4 regions of the Cytobacillus spongiae genome follow, and region 1 is predicted to be linked to each of the others. Evidence: riboswitches for the same ligand, from Rfam matches in the RefSeq annotation. Region 1 holds a riboswitch; each other region holds the start of a gene.
The links. Region 1 has a riboswitch for S-adenosylmethionine ahead of metK (methionine adenosyltransferase). Riboswitches for the same ligand answer to the same signal wherever they lie in the genome.
Positions count from the first base shown of each region.

Region 1 (5,031 bases):
CCTCTTCACGTGTTAAAACCTTTTCCACTAGCTGTGGCACTGATAAATGCATTTGAATGTTATTGCCTTTTAATAACTCAGTTAATTCACTAGATATGCTTACAGAATTCATCTGATGAATACCTTCCTTTTTTCAATAGTATTTTTGAAAGTGATTACATCTCTAAATTAGTATAACACATTTAAACAATTAGTCTATACTAATTCAAAAAAAGTTTTTTGTTCAATCAATTTTCAAAATATATATTACATTTCCTGTCTAACCCCCACAATGTGTATTTATATGTATATTCCAAATATTTAACAATGGGACTGATGAGATGAAAATACTTGCCCTATATGATGAAACATGTGCTCTTTGCCAAGAATCTAAAAAACTCTTTCGTCGATTGGATCGTTTGAATAAAGTAGAGTGGGTGTCTCTGCAAACGTATGAGCGCTTAAACAAGTCATTTCCATTCACTAAAGAAGATCTCAGAAAAGAGCTTCATATAATATTACCGAATCAAAAAATAGTAAAAGGGTTTTATGCTGTGCGGAGGTTATTGTTGACTTCTCCTGTATTTACAATAATCGCTACCTTATTATACATCCCATTTGTTCCTCTTATAGGTGTCCCGGCTTATAAACTTATTGCAAAAAATCGTCATCGTTTCCTTAAACGTAAATGTGAGGATGGATCATGCTCTTTATAAGAGTTGCTTTAGCTATTCTTCCTATTTTGGCAGGAGCAGATGGTTCACTTATTCCATAACATACAAAATGCTAATAAAAGAGTAAATTGAAAGTATTTTTGAAAAAACATTGACATTATCCGATGTGATACGATATGATTTTTCCTTGAACGGATACTCTCTTATCCTGAGCTGGTGGAGGGACAGACCCTATGAAACCCAGCAACCTGCTATCAAAGATCTTAAAGAATTCAAACACATACGGCAAGAGTAATTTGCCGTGACTTCTTAGAACTCTTTTATTTTTGAGCAAAGGTGCTAAATCTGCGCAAGGACACGATCCTTGAACGATAAGAGTGAAAGGCGCAAATCATTTTGCTAACAACCTTTCCTCTATATAGGGAAGGTTTTTTTATGTTTAAAATGATCTTGACTGGAGTTTCTATCGGATATTTATGAATAATTCATCTTGAATTCCAAAACCTAATAAAAACTCCAAGTTTACCAGACCACTTCATAAGGTATAGAGTAACCATAACCGTAATGAAATGTGGGAGTAAGCTGTTCTTATTACTTAGGGAATGAGTACCGTATCAACCTTGAGGTTAAATATGCGGTTGATCTTTTGCCAAAAGGATAACCTCGCTATTTTCTTATATAAGGAGGAAATCAGATGTCAACGAAACGTCGTTTGTTTACTTCTGAGTCAGTTACTGAAGGTCATCCAGATAAAATCTGTGACCAAATTTCAGATGCGATTTTAGATGCAATTTTAGCTAAGGATGCCAATGCTCGTGTTGCGGCAGAAACATCGGTAACAACTGGTCTTGTACTTGTTGCTGGTGAAATTACTACCTCTACATACGTAGATATTCCAAAGATCGTTCGTGAAACAGTGAAAGAAATTGGGTATACTCGTGCAAAATATGGTTTTGATGCAGAAACATGTGCGGTCTTAACTTCTATTGATGAGCAATCTCCTGATATTGCTATGGGGGTTGACCAAGCGTTAGAAGCTCGCGAAGGCTTAATGACTGATGAGCAAATCGAAGCAATTGGAGCTGGGGATCAAGGATTAATGTTTGGTTTTGCTTGTAATGAAACAAAAGAGCTTATGCCTCTTCCAATCTCATTAGCTCATAAGCTTTCTCGTCGTTTAACTGAAGTACGTAAAGAAGAAATTCTTCCATACCTGCGTCCTGATGGTAAAACGCAAGTAACAGTTGAGTACGATGAAAATGACAAGCCAGTTCGTATTGATACGATTGTTATTTCAACTCAACATCATCCAGAAATTAGCCTGGAACAAATCCAGCGTAATTTAAAAGAACATGTTATTAATCCAGTTGTACCAAAAGAACTAATTGATGAAAACACTAAATACTTCATCAATCCTACTGGTCGTTTTGTTATTGGGGGACCACAAGGGGATGCTGGTTTAACTGGCCGTAAAATTATTGTTGATACTTACGGTGGATACGCTCGTCACGGTGGAGGAGCATTCTCTGGTAAGGATCCTACAAAAGTAGACCGCTCTGCAGCATATGCAGCTCGCTATGTAGCAAAGAATCTTGTAGCGGCTAAGTTAGCAGATAAAGTAGAAGTACAATTAGCTTATGCAATTGGTGTAGCACAGCCTGTATCTATTTCCGTTGATACTTTTGGCACTGGAAAGGTAAGTGAAGATGTATTAGTAGATCTAGTACGTAGTAACTTTGATCTTCGTCCAGCAGGGATTATCAATATGTTAGATCTACGTCGCCCGATTTATAAGCAAACGGCTGCTTATGGACACTTTGGACGCAATGATCTTGACCTTCCATGGGAAGCTACAGACAAAGCTGATGCATTGCGCGAACAAGCGAATGTATAATCTCTAACAAAATGAAAAAGACGGAAGTTACATCCATGTAACTTCCGTCTTTTTCATATCGTCTCTATATATAAATGATCCTATAAGGGAATCCCCTTAATATTTCCTATTGTTTTTTCAGTTTAACCGTGCAATTATAAAATAATTAATGGTAGTATTAGTAGGTATGTTTTATTGATATGCCATTAAGTTTATCCTGTTTTAGAAAAGCTTGTTGTGAGGAAAAACTCTATTTAATAAGGATATTTTTGTTAATCAAATAGATCTTATTAAAAGGCTATATTCTAAAAGCTTGTTGTTTAATATGAGGTAAGATTCCTTTCTTCATATGAAGGCTAGCAGTTTGGAGCGAGTGGATGCGAGACGCCTGCAAGAGCAGTGGGACAGGTGAGACCCCACAGGCGAAACCGAGGATACTCACCGCACTCCTCGCTGCAAGCGAGTATCCTGGAGCAGAAAACGGCCCATATTTCAAAAACAACAATGTATGTGAAAACATCTGAGTTTCAAATAGATTATTACATAATAGAAATGGAGTAGGTGACGTACATAATGTGTGGATTTATTGGTTGTGTACATGAAAAGGCACAGAACTTTCAAGATAATCAAAGACATGTATTTAAAAATATGAATGATATAATTACTCATCGTGGACCTGACGATGATGGATATTTTTACGATGACCATATCCAATTTGGCTTTCGCAGGCTTAGCATCATTGACATTGAAAGTGGACACCAACCATTGACATATGAAAATGAACGTTATTGGATTATCTTTAACGGAGAAATCTATAATTACGTGGAGCTACGTGAAGAGCTACTTAACGAAGGATTAAATTTTGAAACTAGCTCAGATACAGAAGTCATTATTGCGCTATTCAGCCATTTACGCGAGAAAGCAGTTGAGAAGCTTCGAGGAATGTTTGCATTTGTCATTTGGGATAAACAGGAGCAAACTCTTTATGGAGCTAGAGATCCATTCGGGATTAAACCGTTTTTCTATTATGATGATGGAGAAAAGACTTTCTTCGGATCAGAGAAGAAAAGTATCCTTTTGGCATTAGAAAATGAAGTGATCAACTATGATTCTCTGCAGCATTATTTAACCTATCAATTTGTTCCTGAACCATATACGATGACAGATGGAATTCAAAAGCTAGAGCCGGGTCATTATTTCACGAAAAAAATTGGTGGTCCGATGGAAGTAAATCGTTATTGGAAAGCTTCTTTTAAACCGGTACAAAAATCTGAGGAAACCTTCATTAAAGAAATCAAAGACGTATTGTTTGATTCAGTTAATATTCATATGCGAAGTGATGTGCCTGTAGGTTCATTTCTATCAGGTGGTATTGATTCCTCTATTATAGCTTCTATTGCGAAGGAATTTCATCCTGCCATTAAGACGTTTTCTGTCGGGTTTGAAAGAAACGGATTTAGTGAAATTGACGTAGCAAAGGAAACAGCGGAGAAACTTGGGGTCGAAAACATTAGTCATGTAATTACACCTCAAGAATATATGAATGAAATTCCAAAGATTATGTGGCATATGGACGATCCATTAGCCGATCCTGCCTGTGTACCTCTTTATTTTGTAGCGAAAGAAGCACGTAAGCATGTAACTGTTGTGCTTTCTGGAGAAGGGGCAGATGAGCTTTTTGGTGGCTATAACATTTATCGTGAACCACAATCTTTAGAGGTTTTTAACAGAATGCCAAGCATCGTAAAAAACTTCCTAAAATTCATGGCGCAAGTGATGCCAGAAGGAATGAAAGGAAAGAGCTTTATTGAGCGTGGAGTCACTCCGATGGAAGAACGATACATTGGGAATGCCAAGATGTTCTCTGAAGAAGAAAAACGCTCACTATTAAACGTATATCGTGACGGACTGAATTATAAGGACATTACGAAGCCGCTTTATGCTGAAAGCAAAGGGTATGATCCAGTTGACCGTATGCAATATATTGACATTCATACGTGGATGCGTGGAGACATTCTATTAAAGGCGGATAAAATGACGATGGCTCATTCCTTAGAGCTTCGTGTTCCATTTTTAGATAAAGCTGTATTTGATGTCGCGTCTCAAATTCCGACAAGCTTAAAAACAGCAAACGGAACGACGAAATATATTTTACGTAAAGCAGCAGAAGGAATTGTTCCTGATCATGTATTAAACCGCAAAAAGCTTGGTTTCCCTGTTCCAATCCGTCATTGGCTAAAGGATGAAATGAATGACTGGGCGAAAACGATTATTCGTGAGAGCGACACAGATCATTTAATAAATAAACCATATTTATTAGGCTTACTAGAGGATCACTGCCAAGGAAAAGCGGACAATAGCCGAAAAATATGGACAGTTTTAATGTTCATGGTTTGGCATCAAGTCTATGTGGAAAAAAAATACTCCTTCGAAAAGGAGTATCTGAAAGAAACAATTGCTCAAAATTAATCATTTTGTGGGAGAAAGGTAATCGCCTGACTCCCC
Region 1 covers NZ_CP089997.1:3,322,167-3,327,197, reverse strand. The annotation lists gene pckA (phosphoenolpyruvate carboxykinase (ATP)) at 1-112, opposite strand, end outside; gene LS684_RS16755 (thiol-disulfide oxidoreductase DCC family protein) at 321-695, shown strand; SAM riboswitch class I at 854-1,031, shown strand; gene metK (methionine adenosyltransferase) at 1,348-2,547, shown strand; gene asnB (asparagine synthase (glutamine-hydrolyzing)) at 3,100-4,995, shown strand; gene LS684_RS16740 (C39 family peptidase) at 4,992-5,031, opposite strand, start outside.

Region 2 (5,031 bases), 1.5 Mb from region 1:
TCAGCTACTAAACAGGGCTAGAGGCCGCATATAGATAAGCTGGCTTGAATAGCATGTAAGAGACATAGATTGGAAAATATCTAGAAAAAAGTTGGGGGACTTGAAAAATGTTTAAGCAATTGGTGTCTATTTGCTTGTTTGCTAGTTTGGTTTGGTTAGTAGGTTGTTCTGACAAAGCATCAAAGGAAACAGGGAATGCGAGCGAAATGGAGGAGAATATACAAACACATGCGGTTAGCAAGCATGAGGTAGCTGAAAAGGAGCTCCCAGTTGTTGTGAAAGTTGTAGACCCGAGCACGCAGGAGGTGATTCGCGAGATTGTACCGAAGGAAATGGATTATTACAATCAGCCTGAAATGTTTCAGATGGAAATCGAACAGTGGGCACGCGAGTTAGCAAGAGGAGACGGAAACCAGAGGGGCTATGATCAAAGGATGGTCCTTGATAAAATAGATCAAGCAGGACAAATTAGAAAAGGTCAGCCGAAGATTATTCTTGAGGAGACAGAGCTTGTTGAAAGAATTATGGAAGCCTCGCAAAATGGTGGAGTCGTTGAACTTCCTGTTTATGTGACCGAAAGTGGCTATGACCCTGAAGAAGTACCGGCTCTAGACGATCTAATTCTTGCCAGCTATACGACGTATTTTGACCCGGTGGTAGCGGGAAGAACGACTAATATTCAGCTGTCTGCTAATTCGATTAACAATACAATTATTGGCGTAGAAGATATTTTTTCGTTTAATACAACGATTGGACCAAGTGATGCCGCACATGGCTATCAGCCAGCGAAGGAAATTGTGAACAAAAAACTTGTTGATGGCATAGGAGGAGGAATCTGCCAGACTTCTTCTACTCTATTCAATGCAATTGACCAAGTGGGAGTTAGCTATATTGAAAGGCATCATCATTCACTCGGTGTGGGGTATGTACCTAAAGGGAGAGATGCTACGGTTTCGTGGGGAGGAGTCGACTTCCAATTTCAGAATACGACAGGAGTTCCCTTCCTGTTAAAAGCATACACAAATGGAGGATCTATTACGGTTGAAGTCAGATCCAAACGCCCGTTATAAATCGAAAAAAGGCATTCAGACTTAAGTTCGTCTGAATGCCTTTTCAATAGTGAGGACATCTAGTAGCACACTCGATTTCTTCCCAATCTTTTTGCCTCGTATAGGAGTTGATCTGCTACATCAATTTGCTGGTGAACATCTTTGGCTGGATAAAATGGACATATACCGATTGAAACAGAAATGCTTGGAGTGATCTCTCCAGACGCTGAGCTGAACTTTTCAAGAAGTAGATGCCTTCTGAGTTCATTAAAGTAATAAGCCGTTTCTTCTAACGAATCTCCGCTACAAAATGCAATGAATTCTTCTCCGCCATAGCGTGCGAACATGATATGGTCAGTCTGCTTTTGCCTAAGATACTGGGCAAATTGAATCAGTACACGATCACCTGTTAGATGGCCAAACTTGTCATTGATTTCTTTAAAAAAGTCTAGATCTAGCAAGGCGAGAAAGTAAGGGTTATTTGGGTTTTGACTGATTTGTTCTGACATGACTTCAAGAAATTTTCGCTTGTTATAGAGTCCTGTTAACGGGTCGAAATCAGCTAATTGGTTTAATCGTTGCCGCTGGTCCTCTTGTTGAATGCCGTTAATAATAAAGATATAAAAGATAAAGGATGAACCTATAATTGAAACATATCGAAAAGTTAAAAGCTGAAGAGCTTCATCCACAGATAGTGAAAAAAAGAAAAGTGTTGGGAAATCAGATAAAATCCATGCAATAGTCGTTGCGATCGCAATCTTCTTAAAATGGTAGCGGGGAGTTTCCCCTTGAAAAAAATAAAGGCCAACGATTGTAGGGAAAATCATACCAAATAGGGTTCCTGGGACTGCTCCAGGACCTCCCATAATCAGCCGCCAAATCGAAGCAACAAATAAGACAGGAAGGGCTGTATTCCATCCTCTCATAATGGCTAAAAATAATAATGGGATGAGCCGTAAATCGAGAAAATATTCCTCAAAGCGAATCGGTAAGTAGAACATAGAAATCGTCGCAGCTATACCGAAGAAAATGATTAGAAATTCCCCGGCTCTTTTCGGAATACATGGCTTGTAATGGAAAATCATATTAATACATAAGTGCAACAATAACAAAAGAGCAAAGTTGGATAACACAGACTGTATCAATGGGATGACTTCCTCTCTCTAGAAGTTCAAAATTTAGAAAAAAGCACCAATTTATATTACCATAAATTACCGGAATAATGGGTATTTAGCAGAATATTTTATCATTTTTTTCAATTAGCGAATGAAAGGATACTTACAGCACACCTTCGAAAAAAATAAAAATAAGAATTGACACAGTTAACGAATCATTGTAAAGTGTATCTCACAGGAAATAATTGAATAAAAATCGTGATTCTTATCGAGAGAGGTAGAGGGACTGGCCCAATGAAACCTCGGCAGCGGACTGATTACAAGTACTGTGCCAAATCCAGCAAGTCATATGACTTGAAAGATAAGAAGAGGAAACATACATATGTTTAGGTGAACCTCTTCTTATCGAGAAGAGGTTTTTTTCATTCCTGAAAAAAGGAAAGGAGATTGAAAACAAGAGTCTTTTTTATATTAAAACATAGTAATCCGATAGGTTAATAATGTATTTCTTATCAAGAGAGGTAGAGGGAAATGGCCCAATGAAGCCTCGGCAGCGGACTAATAATTAGTACTGTGCCAAATCCAGCAAGCGATATAGCTTGTAAAGATAAGAAGAGCTCTACAATGTAGACCCCTCTTCTTGTCTGAAGAGGGTTTTTTGTTGGTACATTTTACAGTTAATCATGACAGTAACTCATTCAAAATCAGAAAAAGTATCATCCCTGTTTAATAAAAAATGAAAAAGGAGTGACAAACGATGATTTTATTTCAGGATGTTCGAAAAGTATATGAAAGTAGCGGAGAACAGGTTCACGCGTTAAATGGAGTGGACCTTCATATCAAGAAGGGGGATATCTTTGGTGTTATTGGATTTAGTGGAGCAGGGAAAAGCTCGTTAATTCGCTGCGTCAACTTACTTGAACGACCGACGAGTGGGAAGGTGATCGTCGATGGGAAAGATTTACTATCGTTATCGACCAAACAGGTGAGAGAAGCGAAGAAAGATATTGGGATGATTTTTCAACACTTTAATCTCCTCAATTCGAAAACGGTTTTTGACAATGTGGCGATCCCTCTTCGCTTGGCGAAAGTTTCCAAGCAGGAGATTACAACAAGGGTAATGGAGCTACTGGAATTTGTCGGTCTAAATGAAAAGGCAAATAATTACCCGGATCAGCTTTCTGGAGGGCAAAAGCAGCGAGTTGGAATTGCGAGGGCACTAGCAACAAAGCCATCGATTCTATTATGTGATGAAGCGACATCAGCCCTCGATCCCCAAACGACTCGTGCGATTCTACAGCTTCTGAAAAAAATCAATGAGGAATATAAAATTACCATCCTTATCATTACCCATGAAATGTCTGTCATCCGAGAGATCTGCAATCGGGTAGCAGTGATTGAAGGAGGCAAGATTATTGAAGAAGGAACAGTCTTTCAAGTGTTCTCTTCTCCTAAAACAGAAACAGCCCGAAGCTTTGTTAGCTCTGTGATGAATGATCAATTACCAGAGGCGGTGAAGAGATTGGTTGAAAATGTAGAAGGAATACAGAGAGTGTACCGAATTCACTTTGTAGGAGAATCGGCGGGTGAGCCTCTTTTTTCCAAACTAGCCAAGAAGTTTGATCTTCACGTAAATGTTCTTTTTGGGAATATTACAGAGCTTCAAGGGATTCCATATGGCAATTTAATTGTGGAATTTCAAGGGGAGGAGAAAGAAATCAATCGAGCACTAATGTACATCAATCAGCAAGAAGTTTTAATAAAGGAAGTGACCACACATGCTAGTTGATCAGCAACAAATTATCGATGCCCTTCTTGAAACAATTCAAATGGTAGCTGCATCCCTGTTATTCTCCACCTTATTGGGCTTGCCACTCGGGATTCTACTCGTTGTAACGAGAAAGGGACATCTTCTTGAAAATAAGGTTGTGTTCAATTGTTTAAATGGAATAATTAACATTTTTCGTTCTGTGCCCTTCATTATTTTGATGGTGGCAATTATTCCAATTACTCGACTTATCGTCGGAACTTCGATTGGTACTGCAGCTGCTGTGGTTCCGCTTGTATTTTATGCAGGGCCGTATATTGCTAGATTAATTGAAAATTCCCTATTAGAGGTTGACCCTGGGGTAATTGAAGCAGCAGAGGCGATGGGAGCTACACCTTGGCAAATCATTGTTCGATTTCTCATACCAGAGGCACTAAGCTCACTCGTGCTGTCCATTACAATAGCAACTGTCGGTCTTGTTGGTGCATCTGCTATGGCTGGGGCTGTTGGTGGAGGTGGACTTGGGGATCTTGCGATTACGTATGGGTATCAGCGGTTTGATACTACGGTCATGCTAATTACCGTTGGGATCTTAGTTGTCATGGTTCAAGGGCTTCAATCCTTTGGCAATATTTTATCGAAAAAAATTAGAAGAAGATAAAAAGGAGGAATTTCATCATGAAAAAAATTGGATTATTCGTTATTGTTCTAGCATTATTGGTCTTTAGTACAGCATGCTCATCGAAAACGAGCGGCAAGGAAGAGGAAGTTACTATTAAGGTAGGAGTAAGTGGTTCTGACAATCGAATTTGGGACTATGTTTCGGAAAAAGCAAAGAAGGAGGGCATTCAGGTGGAGATTGTTCGGTTCTCTGATTATGTTCAGCCCAATATTGCGTTAGCAGAGGAAGAACTTGATGCAAATGCTTTTCAAACAATTTCATATTTCAATGCGTTTAAAAAGGAGCATAATCTGGATCTTGTTCCAATTGCGACGACCGTTATTGCACCGATGGGAATTTATTCAGAGAAATACAAGTCTGTTGATGAAATCCCAGAAGGTGGAAAGATTGCTGTTCCAAATGAAGCAACCAATATGG
Region 2 covers NZ_CP089997.1:717,778-722,808, forward strand. The annotation lists gene LS684_RS03755 (VanW family protein) at 108-1,070, shown strand; gene LS684_RS03760 (GGDEF domain-containing protein) at 1,130-2,194, opposite strand; SAM riboswitch class I at 2,427-2,532, shown strand; SAM riboswitch class I at 2,671-2,778, shown strand; gene LS684_RS03765 (methionine ABC transporter ATP-binding protein) at 2,922-3,953, shown strand; gene LS684_RS03770 (methionine ABC transporter permease) at 3,943-4,593, shown strand; gene LS684_RS03775 (MetQ/NlpA family ABC transporter substrate-binding protein) at 4,611-5,031, shown strand, end outside.
Region 2: linked by a shared signal. The riboswitch ahead of LS684_RS03765 (methionine ABC transporter ATP-binding protein) and the one ahead of metK (methionine adenosyltransferase) in region 1 are both predicted to bind S-adenosylmethionine.

Region 3 (5,031 bases), on a different replicon from region 1:
AAGCGTTCAAATGCCTGAAATTTGGGTTAAATGCTGCTCCAACTGAAAACTGAGTACGCTCACGGAGTGATTTACCTGAAAACGATATGCCTTCATTGTTCTGCTTGATTAATTCGATAAGTTCAAGGGACGACAGGTCATATACTGATGCAGCCCCTGGAAAATCACCAATCTTGGCGGGATCACCCGTTATCGCTAATATATTGTGAATCCCTAACGTGTGTAAACCCATTAGGTGAGACTGAAGTCCAATCAGGTTCCGATCCCGGCAAGTAATGTGGACTAATGGGGTGAGGTCAAATCTTGATTGGACAAGGCTGCCGATCGCGTCATTTCCTATACGTGGTGATGCCAAGGGGTTATCAGCAAGGGTGATTGCATCGATTCCAGCTCCCTTAAGGGCCTCAGCGCCTTGAAAAAACAGCTTGGTATCCAAATGTTTAGGAGGATCGAGTTCAACGATGATGGTTTTCTTTTCTTTTACCTTCGTATGCAACAGGCTCCCTTTGATAGTCGGAGATGATAACTGAACGATTTCTTTCTTTTTCACCTCTTTTTGTTTCACAGGTTCCCTGCTTTTCAGCCGGGCAGCAACTGATCGGATGTGATCGGGAGTCGTTCCACAGCACCCCCCGATAAGCCTTGCACCCTGCATTCTCAATTCATTGCTTATATCCCCGAAGTAATCCGGTTCAGCAGAGTAATAGAACCGTCCTTCTTCATAATTTGGGAGACTGGCGTTGGGATAGACGGAGATAAATGCTCTTTTAGGAAGGGGGACTGATTCTAAGGAGTTTACCATATGAAATGGACCCATACGGCAATTGATCCCTACAAGATCCGCTCCCAATAATTCCAGTTGTTGAAGGGCATCTTTTACCTCCAGACCATTTTGAAGCACTCCTGTTTCATGGAGGGAGACCTGTGCAATGACAGGAACATCGGTTTCCCGCTTTGCGATATTCAGGACCGTCGTTAATTCCTCGAAATCATAATACGTTTCAAGAAGGATGCCATCCACTCCCTCTAACAATAAACAATATAGCTGTTCACGAAAGCTCCTTTTGATTTCTTCTAACGTCACATTTTGTTTGATTGCCCTGATCCCCCCGATGGTACCGAGAACATAGGTATCAATACCCGCAGCTTTTCGCGCCAGTCGCACTGCAGCAGTGTTGATTTCCTTCACTGAATCTTCCAAACCGTATCTGGAAAGTTTCTGATAATTGGCTCCGTACGTATTGGTCTGAATGATATCCGCTCCAGCATCAGTATATTCTTTATGGACCTTTAACACTTCATTAGGATGGGATAGATTCAATTCTTCAAAGCATCTGTCCACTCCATATGAATACAGCAATGTTCCGATTGCCCCATCTGCAATTAAGATTCTTTCTTTCAATTCTTCCAGTAACGGCTTCATGGCTTCCCCTCCTTTTATTATAGATTTATCACACTAATCCCTTTGTTTTCCTTTATACTGTCCAGCCCGTTTTGAAGATCCTTTATGAGTTCATCCACGTGTTCAAGTCCAACAGATAATCGTAGTAAACCATCTGTAATCCCCCTTCGCTCTCTTTCGTCTTTTGGCATGGAAGCATGTGACATTCTGGATGGATAGGAAAGAATCGACTCTACTGCCCCAAGGCTCACTGCGAAGACAGGAATGGTGACATTTTGAATGAACTGCTTCACCTCATTCTCCCCCTTTAACCTGAAGGAAAGAACGGCTCCAGGGCCTTCTGCTTGTCGTATTTGAATTTCGCGGCCAGGATGAAAACTCAGGCCCGGGTAATACACCTCTTCCACTTCCTTTCTTTTCTCAAGGAAGTTTGCTATTTTAAAAGCTGATTCTGATGACTCCTTCAATCGTACATGCAGTGTTTTCAAACCTCTCAGAAGCAGCCAGCAGTCCTGGACACCGAGGACTGCACCGAAAGAGTTTTGCAAGAAAGAAAGCTTGTTTGCAACCTCTATATTCCCCGTTACGGCAAGGCCTGCTAATACGTCACTATGACCGGCAAGAAACTTCGTCGCACTGTGAAGAACAACATCTACCCCTAAACTGATCGGTCTTTGAAGAAGGGGGGTCATAAAGGTATTATCTAGAAATGTTAAACATCCATTCGCTTTGGCAAGCTTCACCACTCCTTCAATATCCGTAATATTCAAAAGCGGGTTTGAGGGAGTTTCCATATAAATCACTTTCGTATTGTGCTTTATTGCACAAGCCACCTCATGGAGGTCCTTCATGTTTACAAATGAATATTCAATACCAAACTTGGTAAGTACCTCTGTAATCATTCTGTAAGTTCCGCCGTACACTTCTTCAGATACGAGAACATGATCTCCGCTTGATAATAATAAAAAGCTTGTTGAGATGGCTGCCATTCCCGATGAAAAGGCAAATCCTTTTATTCCTCCTTCTAATTCTGCAATCGTTTCTTCTACAGTTTCCCGCGTCGGATTACCTGAACGGCTGTAATCATATGTTCCATACTGATCGAAATTCTGTTGATGGAAGGTGGTAGCATGATGAAGCGGCGTAGAAACAGCACCGGTTTCTTTGTCAACCCCGTGAGAATGAATGAGTGACGTCTGAAGTGAAAATGGTTTTTTACTCATACGTAAGCACCTCTTTCTCCAATTGATGAAACACATTCTCCAAGTCTTCAATAAGGTCATCTATATATTCGATTCCCACCGAAAATCGCAGGAGTCTGTTGCATATCCCTATCTTTTTTCTTTCTTCCTCAGGAATGTCAGCATGTGTTTGCGTAGCAGGATAAGTGATGAAGCTTTCTACTCCACCCAGGCTTTCTGCAAATGTAATGACCTTCAAGTGTTTCAGGAAGGGGGCAACCCATTCTTCTTTTGCAATACGAAAAGAAAGCATTCCTCCCTTTCCTGGATATAAAACATCCGTTACACATTCATGCTCTTCAAGGTACTTTGCCAGTCTCTTTGCATTTTTTTCATGCTGAGCCATGCGAAGACTCAGGGTTTTCATTCCCCTTAATAAGAGCCAACAATCGAATGGGGCAAGCACCGCACCTATAGAGTTTTGGATAGTATAGAGCTTTTCACCAAGATCTGTTGTATTTACGACCACAATGCCAGCCAATACATCATTGTGTCCCCCTAAATATTTCGTAGCGCTGTGAATCACCATATCCGCCCCATTGGTAATGGGTTTCTGCAGCACAGGTGTGTAAAAGGTATTGTCGACAATGAGAAGCAGCCCCCTTTCTTTTGCTATGTCGGCTACTTCTGAGATACTCGCCTCATTCATTAACGGATTGGTAGGAGATTCAAGGAAAATGGCTCTGGTCTCGGCAGATATCTTTCCCTTTATTGCCCCCATGTCACTTGTATCAATAAAGTGACATTTGATCCCATATTGTGCTTCATACTGAACGAATAATCGGTAGCTGCCACCGTATAAATCTTTCGACACAATCAATTCATCCCCGCTCACAAATAGGTTCAAAACGGCCTGGATGGCCGCCATCCCCGAACTAAAGGCAAATCCCCTCTCCCCCTCCTCCAATTCTGCAAGAGTTTCTTCTAATGTAGTACGGGTCGGATTACCCGTTCTTGAATAATCATAGCCTGTCGATTCCCCGATCCCCTTATGTGCATAGGCAGTGGTTAAATGAATAGGCAGGCTTACGGCACCCGTACCGGGATCTTTTCGGTTTCCTGCCTGGACCAGTAACGTATCAATATGATTTTTCAACTTTCTTCTCTCCTTTTCTTCCTTGAAATCGAAAAGAAAAAAACAAAAAACCTTCTTAAAAAATAAGAAGGTTTTGTACATTCGTTTTCCCTCTTATCGTTCAAGTTGACATCAACTTGCTGGAATTAGCACCATACCTGATACTGCGGCTGGTTGCTGAGGTGTCGTCGGGCCAGTCCCTCTACCTCTCTTGATAAGAAACTATATGATTGTGTGAAAAATAACTTTCCCATAACTTATAACAAAGAATGTTAATTGTCAATGAGAATTATGAATTATCTGAAAATATATGATAATGATCGGTCACACCAGCAGGTTCTAAGTTACTGATAAATCCCGATTTTTTCTTTAATTTCTTTCAAAAAGGGAATCGTTTTTTTTCTGGCTTTCTTTGCTCCATCGTATAGGATAGCATCAAGCTTCCGGGGATTGGCTATCAGTTCATCATATTTCAAGCGAGGTTCTGCAATAAAGGAATTCATTACTCCAAATAGCTCTTTCTTCGCTTCCCCCCAGCCTATCCCTTGTTCAAATCTCCTTCTCATCTCTACAGTTTGTTCGATGGTGGCAAATTCTTTGTAAAGGGCAAAAATGACGGATGAGTCAGGGTCCTTAGGCTCTTCAGCCGGCATGGAATCAGTCTTGATCTTATTGATCAGTTTTTGAAGCTTTTTTGGTTCCTCGAACAAAGGAATCGTATTATTATAGCTTTTGCTCATTTTACGTCCGTCGAGTCCAGGTATAACGGATGTTTCTTCCTGAATGATATATTCTGGGATCGTAAATATTTTTCCATATTGTTTGTTGAAGCTTTCAGCCAGGTCACGTGCGATTTCAACATGTTGTATCTGGTCTTTCCCCACAGGCACCAACTCTGATTGAAAGAGGAGAATATCAGCGGCCATTAATATGGGGTACGTGAATAATCCCATGTTGATTCCTGCATCTACATCTTTTCCACTACGTTGATTTCCCTCTGCAAGGGATTTGTAAGCGTGAGCACGATTCATCAATCCCTTGGGTGCAAAACAGGAAAGAATCCAGCTTAACTCAAAAATTTCAGGAATGTCGGATTGACGATAAAAGATTGCCCGATCAGGGTCGAGGCCGAGAGCCAACCAGGCTGCAGCGACTCCGTATGAAAGTTCCTTCAATTGATTTTGATCGTGTATTTTGGTAAGACCATGATAGTCTGCAACAAAGTATGCCTTCTGGTATGATTCATTCTCTGCCAAACGCAATGCAGGTTTAATCGCTCCAATATAATTCCCCAAGTGGATCTGTCCAGTAGG
Region 3 covers NZ_CP089998.1:182,281-187,311, reverse strand. The annotation lists gene LS684_RS21420 (bifunctional homocysteine S-methyltransferase/methylenetetrahydrofolate reductase) at 1-1,423, opposite strand, end outside; gene metC (cystathionine beta-lyase) at 1,441-2,625, opposite strand; gene LS684_RS21410 (methionine biosynthesis PLP-dependent protein) at 2,618-3,739, opposite strand; SAM riboswitch class I at 3,830-3,939, opposite strand; gene LS684_RS21405 (tryptophan--tRNA ligase) at 4,063-5,031, opposite strand, start outside.
Region 3: linked by a shared signal. The riboswitch ahead of LS684_RS21410 (methionine biosynthesis PLP-dependent protein) and the one ahead of metK (methionine adenosyltransferase) in region 1 are both predicted to bind S-adenosylmethionine.

Region 4 (5,031 bases), on a different replicon from region 1:
GCACAATTTATCGAAGAATATGCCAGAAAGAGTGGAAGGGATGTGGATCACATTCATTTCTATTTATCCTTTGCCTATTTTAAGCTCGCCGTTATCGTCCAGCAGATTTACTACCGGTATAAAATGGGCCAAACAAAAGATCCCCGCTTTAAGGATTTTGACCGATTCGCGAAATCCTTGATCATCCTGGGGAACGAGGCTGCATTAAATCGTCTTGGATAGATTTAAAAACGGATCATTTTAAGGTATCTATTAAAACGGAGAAAGAAGACAAATTGTACAAGGCAGGGAGGTTGTATGTATGGGTGAACGATTTAAAGGAAAAGTAGCTTTAGTGACAGGGGGAAGCAGAGGAATCGGGAAATCAATCGCCAGTTTCTTTGCGGAAGAAGGTGCAAAAGTAGCCATCCTTGATGTAAATGAAAAAGCTTTAAGTAATGTGGGTGCGGAGTTAGAACAATATGATGTTTATATAAAAGTGGCGAATGTAGTTCAGTCCCAGGAAGTGGAGATGGCTGTCAAGGAAGTAGTCGATACCTTTGGTTCCATTGATATTGTCGTCAATAATGCCGGGGTCATCAGAGATAACCTGCTATTTAAAATGAGTGACAACGACTGGCAGACGGTCATGGATGTCCATTTGAAGGGTTCGTTTAATGTGGCAAAAGCAGTTCAAGGGTATATGGTGAAGAAAAAATTCGGACGGATCATCAATATTTCTTCTACCTCGGCACTCGGGAATAGGGGACAGGCAAACTACTCCACGGCTAAAGCCGGGTTACAAGGGTTAACGAAAACCCTTGCCATTGAGTTGGGGCCTTTCGGAATCACAACGAATGCAGTAGCTCCAGGTTTTATTGAAACAGAAATGACCAGGGAGACGGCAAAGCGAATCGGAATCACGTTTGAACAGCTGGTAGAGGCTAGTCTTCAAGGGATTCCTGTCGGTAGAAGCGGACAGCCGGAAGATATCGCACATGCAGTGGCGTTTTTTGCAGATGAAAAGTCATCTTTTGTCAATGGTCAAGTGCTTTACGTAGCCGGAGGTCCCAAAGCTTAACAGGAGGAGAATGGTATGTTTCAATCTCATATAGGCAAGCGTTCAACATCCGTAGCAAATGATGTGGAGAGAGGGGCGGTGCGGAAATTCGCAGAAGCCATCAAAGATCCCCACCCTCTATATGTTGATGAAAAAGCAGGTAAACGATCTCGTTACAAGGACAATATCGCTCCCCCTACATTTCCCCGTGTGTTTGATTTTGGAACGATTGAAGGGTTTCATCTTCCAAACATCGGGTTAATCCATGGGGAACAAACTTTTCACTATAAAAGACCACTTAAAGTTGGTGAACGTATTCACTGTCATACCGAAATAAAAGATTACTATGAACGTAAAGGCTCGGATGGAACATTAGGTTTCCTTGTGATAGAAGACATTGGTGAAGATCAGGCAGGGATCAGGATTTTTACGGCGGAATCCATTGTCATCATCACAGAAGCAGTAAGGGAGAGGTTAGGAAAATGACTGTACTATCGTCCTATCGTATCGGTGAATTTCTTCCCGAAGTTGAGTTAGAACCTGTTACGAGAATCGACCTGATCAAATATGCAGGGGCTTCGGGGGATTATAACCCCATTCATACAATAGATGAAGAAGCACGTAAACTTGGTCTCCGTGGAATCATTGCCCACGGAATGTGGACAATGGGCAATCTGTCCAAGCTTTTCAGTGATTACTATGAAGAAGGATATATGAGGGAGTATTCAGTACGGTTTAAAGGAATGGTCTTCCTCCACGACGTGATTACCTTAAGAGCAGAAGTAGTTGAAACAGGGATCGATCATGCACGTTTTAACGTTTCAGCCATAAATCAAGACGAAAAGAAAGTGATCGACGGGAAACTGACATTTCAGTTTTATCGTCATTAAGTAAATATAGTGTAGTAAAGCTTCGAATAAAGGAATAAAGATAAGTAGGATTGAAATTTTGCCACAAAATAAGCAGAAAGACATAAATCCGATAGAAAAACTCGGGTTGACTTTCCCTAGAAGTGTGATATTATTTAGAATATTAAAAAGAATAACTCTTATCCAGAGAGGTGGAGGGATCTGGCCCTGTGAAGCCCAGCAACCTACGTATTGTAAGGTGCTAATTCCAGCAAAATGTAAAGTCATTTTGGAAGATAAGGTAAACTTACCTGAACAACTTTCCAAAATGGGGGGTTGTTTTTTTCTTGATTTTTTTCTGGATAAGATGAAAATTGGGGGGATCATGTGGCGAACGATAATAATCATGAAGCTGGGTATGAGGCAGTCGTGGACAAAATCACTTCTATGTTGAAAACGATGAATTTCGGATCGATAACCATCGTGGTTCAGAATGGTAAAGTCATTCAATTAGAGAAAAATGAGAAAGTCCGAATTAAATAAGCTGACTAGACAAACTAGAGGCGCATAGCTGGATAAAGGGGATCCCCTTTATCTTGTTATCGCCTCTTTTTAGTTGGATAAGCATCAGGGAAAGGTGTGTATCATGTTAACCTATGAAACTTGGAAACAACCAACCTTGGATTTTGAAGTGGATCCGGTCTATAAAGGGGCATTGCACGTCCTGAAATGGGCCTATAACCATTACGGTGAAAGTGTAGTGTATGCGTGTAGTTTCGGGATTGAGGGCATTGTACTCATTGACCTCATATCCAAAGTACAACCCCTTGCCACCATTGTTTTCCTGGATACAGGCGTTCATTTCAAGGAAACGTATGAAATCATTGAAAAAGTGAAGGACACTTATCCGGGGCTGAACATACTCATGAAAACGCCCAGTCTGACTATCAAAGAGCAGGCAGATGTATATGGGGATAAGCTATGGGAGAAACACCCGAACATGTGTTGTCAAATTCGAAAGCTTGACCCATTGAAAGAAACCTTATCCAAAGGGAATGCCTGGATATCAGGGTTAAGAAGGGAACAATCTTCGACGAGGGCTGACGTTGAATTCATTAATAAAGATGATAAATTTCAATCCGTTAAGATCTGCCCACTGATTCACTGGACTTGGAAGGAGATTTGGAGGTATGCCCATAAACATAACCTGTCCTATAATCCCCTCCATGATCAAGGGTATCCGAGCATAGGCTGCTTCCACTGCACAGCACCGGCCATCGATATGAATGATCTTCGCTCCGGAAGATGGAAGGGGAAGGGGAAGACGGAATGCGGCCTTCATTAAAAAGGGGGAACACCTTTGCTTGAAATTTCGGCCCTCATCATCAGCTTGTTTTTTGCTATGAATATCGGTGCCAGTGGAGCGGCAGCATCGATGGGCGTTGCATATGGTGCGGGAGCGATAAAGAACATCAGGACAGCATTATGGATATGTGCCGCCGGTGTCCTGAGCGGAGCGGTCCTGGGGGGAGGAGAGGTAGTAAAGACCATCAGTTCAGGGATCATTCCACAAAATGTATTGTCGATTAAAATCGTCATCATCATTTTGTTATCGGCGACGAGTTCTTTGTTCCTGGCGAATGTAATCGGCATTCCGTTATCCACCAGCGAAGTCACAGTAGGGGCGGTTGTAGGAGTGGGGGTAGCCTATCAGGTTCTTTATGTAAAGTCTCTGATCACCATCATGTCATTCTGGGTGATTGTCCCGGTTGTCGCATTTGGGGTTACATGGCTTTTCGGTATAGGTTTAGCTGGACTTGAAAAGCGAGGGTATCAATTTGAAAAAAGGTGGCTTGCTTACCTTTTGATTACCGCCGGATTCTTTGAAGCTTTCTCAGCAGGGATGAATAACGTGGCAAACGCTGTGGGACCTCTGGTGGGTGCGGGGTTACTCTCACCTTCAAGGGGGATCTTGATTGGTGGTTTATTTGTTGCACTGGGAGCCATTTTACTGGGAAAAAAGGTGGTGGAGACAAATGGAAAGAAGATCACGCAATACTCTAAAGCAGAAGGAATCGTCATTTCATCCACAGGAGCATTCCTCGTTATGTTGAGCTCACTCTATGGATTGCCGATCCCTCTAACGCAGGTTACGTCCTCTTCCATCATCGGTCTTGGAATGGCTAAAAACGGTAAACGTATGCTGCAAAAGAAGATTGTAAAGAAAATCGTAAAAATTTGGGTGGTTTCTCCACTGATTTCCCTCAGTATTTCATATTTTTTGGTTAAAATTTTTATCCATAGTGATGTCTACTCAATCGTTGTTCCTTTGAGTGTCATCATTGCCACTGTGGGGGCACTCTCCCTCATGCGGGTCATGAGTGAAGAAAGGCGGTCCGTCCACGAAGATGGAGGCGGTATATAAATTTAATTCCGATTAAATCAATATGTTAAGGAGGTAATGGAGAATGAGTTTACAACCCCACGGTGGAGTACTGGTTCAATCCTATCTACCTAAAGAATCATTCGAGGACGTTCAACAGGAAATCCCACTGGATGAAATCGCAGTAAGTGATTTGGAACTCATTGCGATTGGTGCTTACAGTCCAATAGACGGATTCCTGACAGAAGCAGATTATAAGAGCGTTGTAGAAACATTGCGGCTTGAAAGCGGGTGTGTTTGGAGTATCCCTATTACCCTTCCCCTTGATAGAGATCGAGCTGGTTCCGTAAAGATAGGGGTAAAGAGCAGGCTCGTATATAAAGGAGAAACGTATGGGCTCATTGACGTAGAGGATGTGTATGTACCCGATAAACTAAAAGAAGCCCTTCTAGTATACGGAACGGACGATGAAGAACATCCTGGCGTAAAGAAATTATTCCAGCGGGGGGAAGTGTATATAGGAGGCAAGGTCACCTTGCTTAAGAGACTGACTAAGCCTTTTCAGAAGTATACATTTGATCCTGATGAAACACGAAAGCTGTTCCAGGAAAAGGGGTGGAAAACGGTTGTCGGTTTTCAAACGAGAAACCCTGTTCACAGGGCACATGAGTACATTCAAAAAACCGCTTTGGAAACGGTGGATGCCTTGTTTTTGAACCCATTAGTGGGTGAAACCAAGGCAGATGATATTTCAGCGGAGA
Region 4 covers NZ_CP089998.1:444,686-449,716, reverse strand. The annotation lists gene LS684_RS22760 (phosphotransferase family protein) at 1-222, shown strand, start outside; gene fabG (3-oxoacyl-ACP reductase FabG) at 302-1,060, shown strand; gene LS684_RS22750 (MaoC family dehydratase N-terminal domain-containing protein) at 1,076-1,525, shown strand; gene LS684_RS22745 (MaoC/PaaZ C-terminal domain-containing protein) at 1,522-1,929, shown strand; SAM riboswitch class I at 2,085-2,190, shown strand; gene LS684_RS22740 (YezD family protein) at 2,275-2,430, shown strand; gene LS684_RS22735 (phosphoadenylyl-sulfate reductase) at 2,534-3,232, shown strand; gene cysP (sulfate permease) at 3,248-4,312, shown strand; gene sat (sulfate adenylyltransferase) at 4,356-5,031, shown strand, end outside.
Region 4: linked by a shared signal. The riboswitch ahead of LS684_RS22740 (YezD family protein) and the one ahead of metK (methionine adenosyltransferase) in region 1 are both predicted to bind S-adenosylmethionine.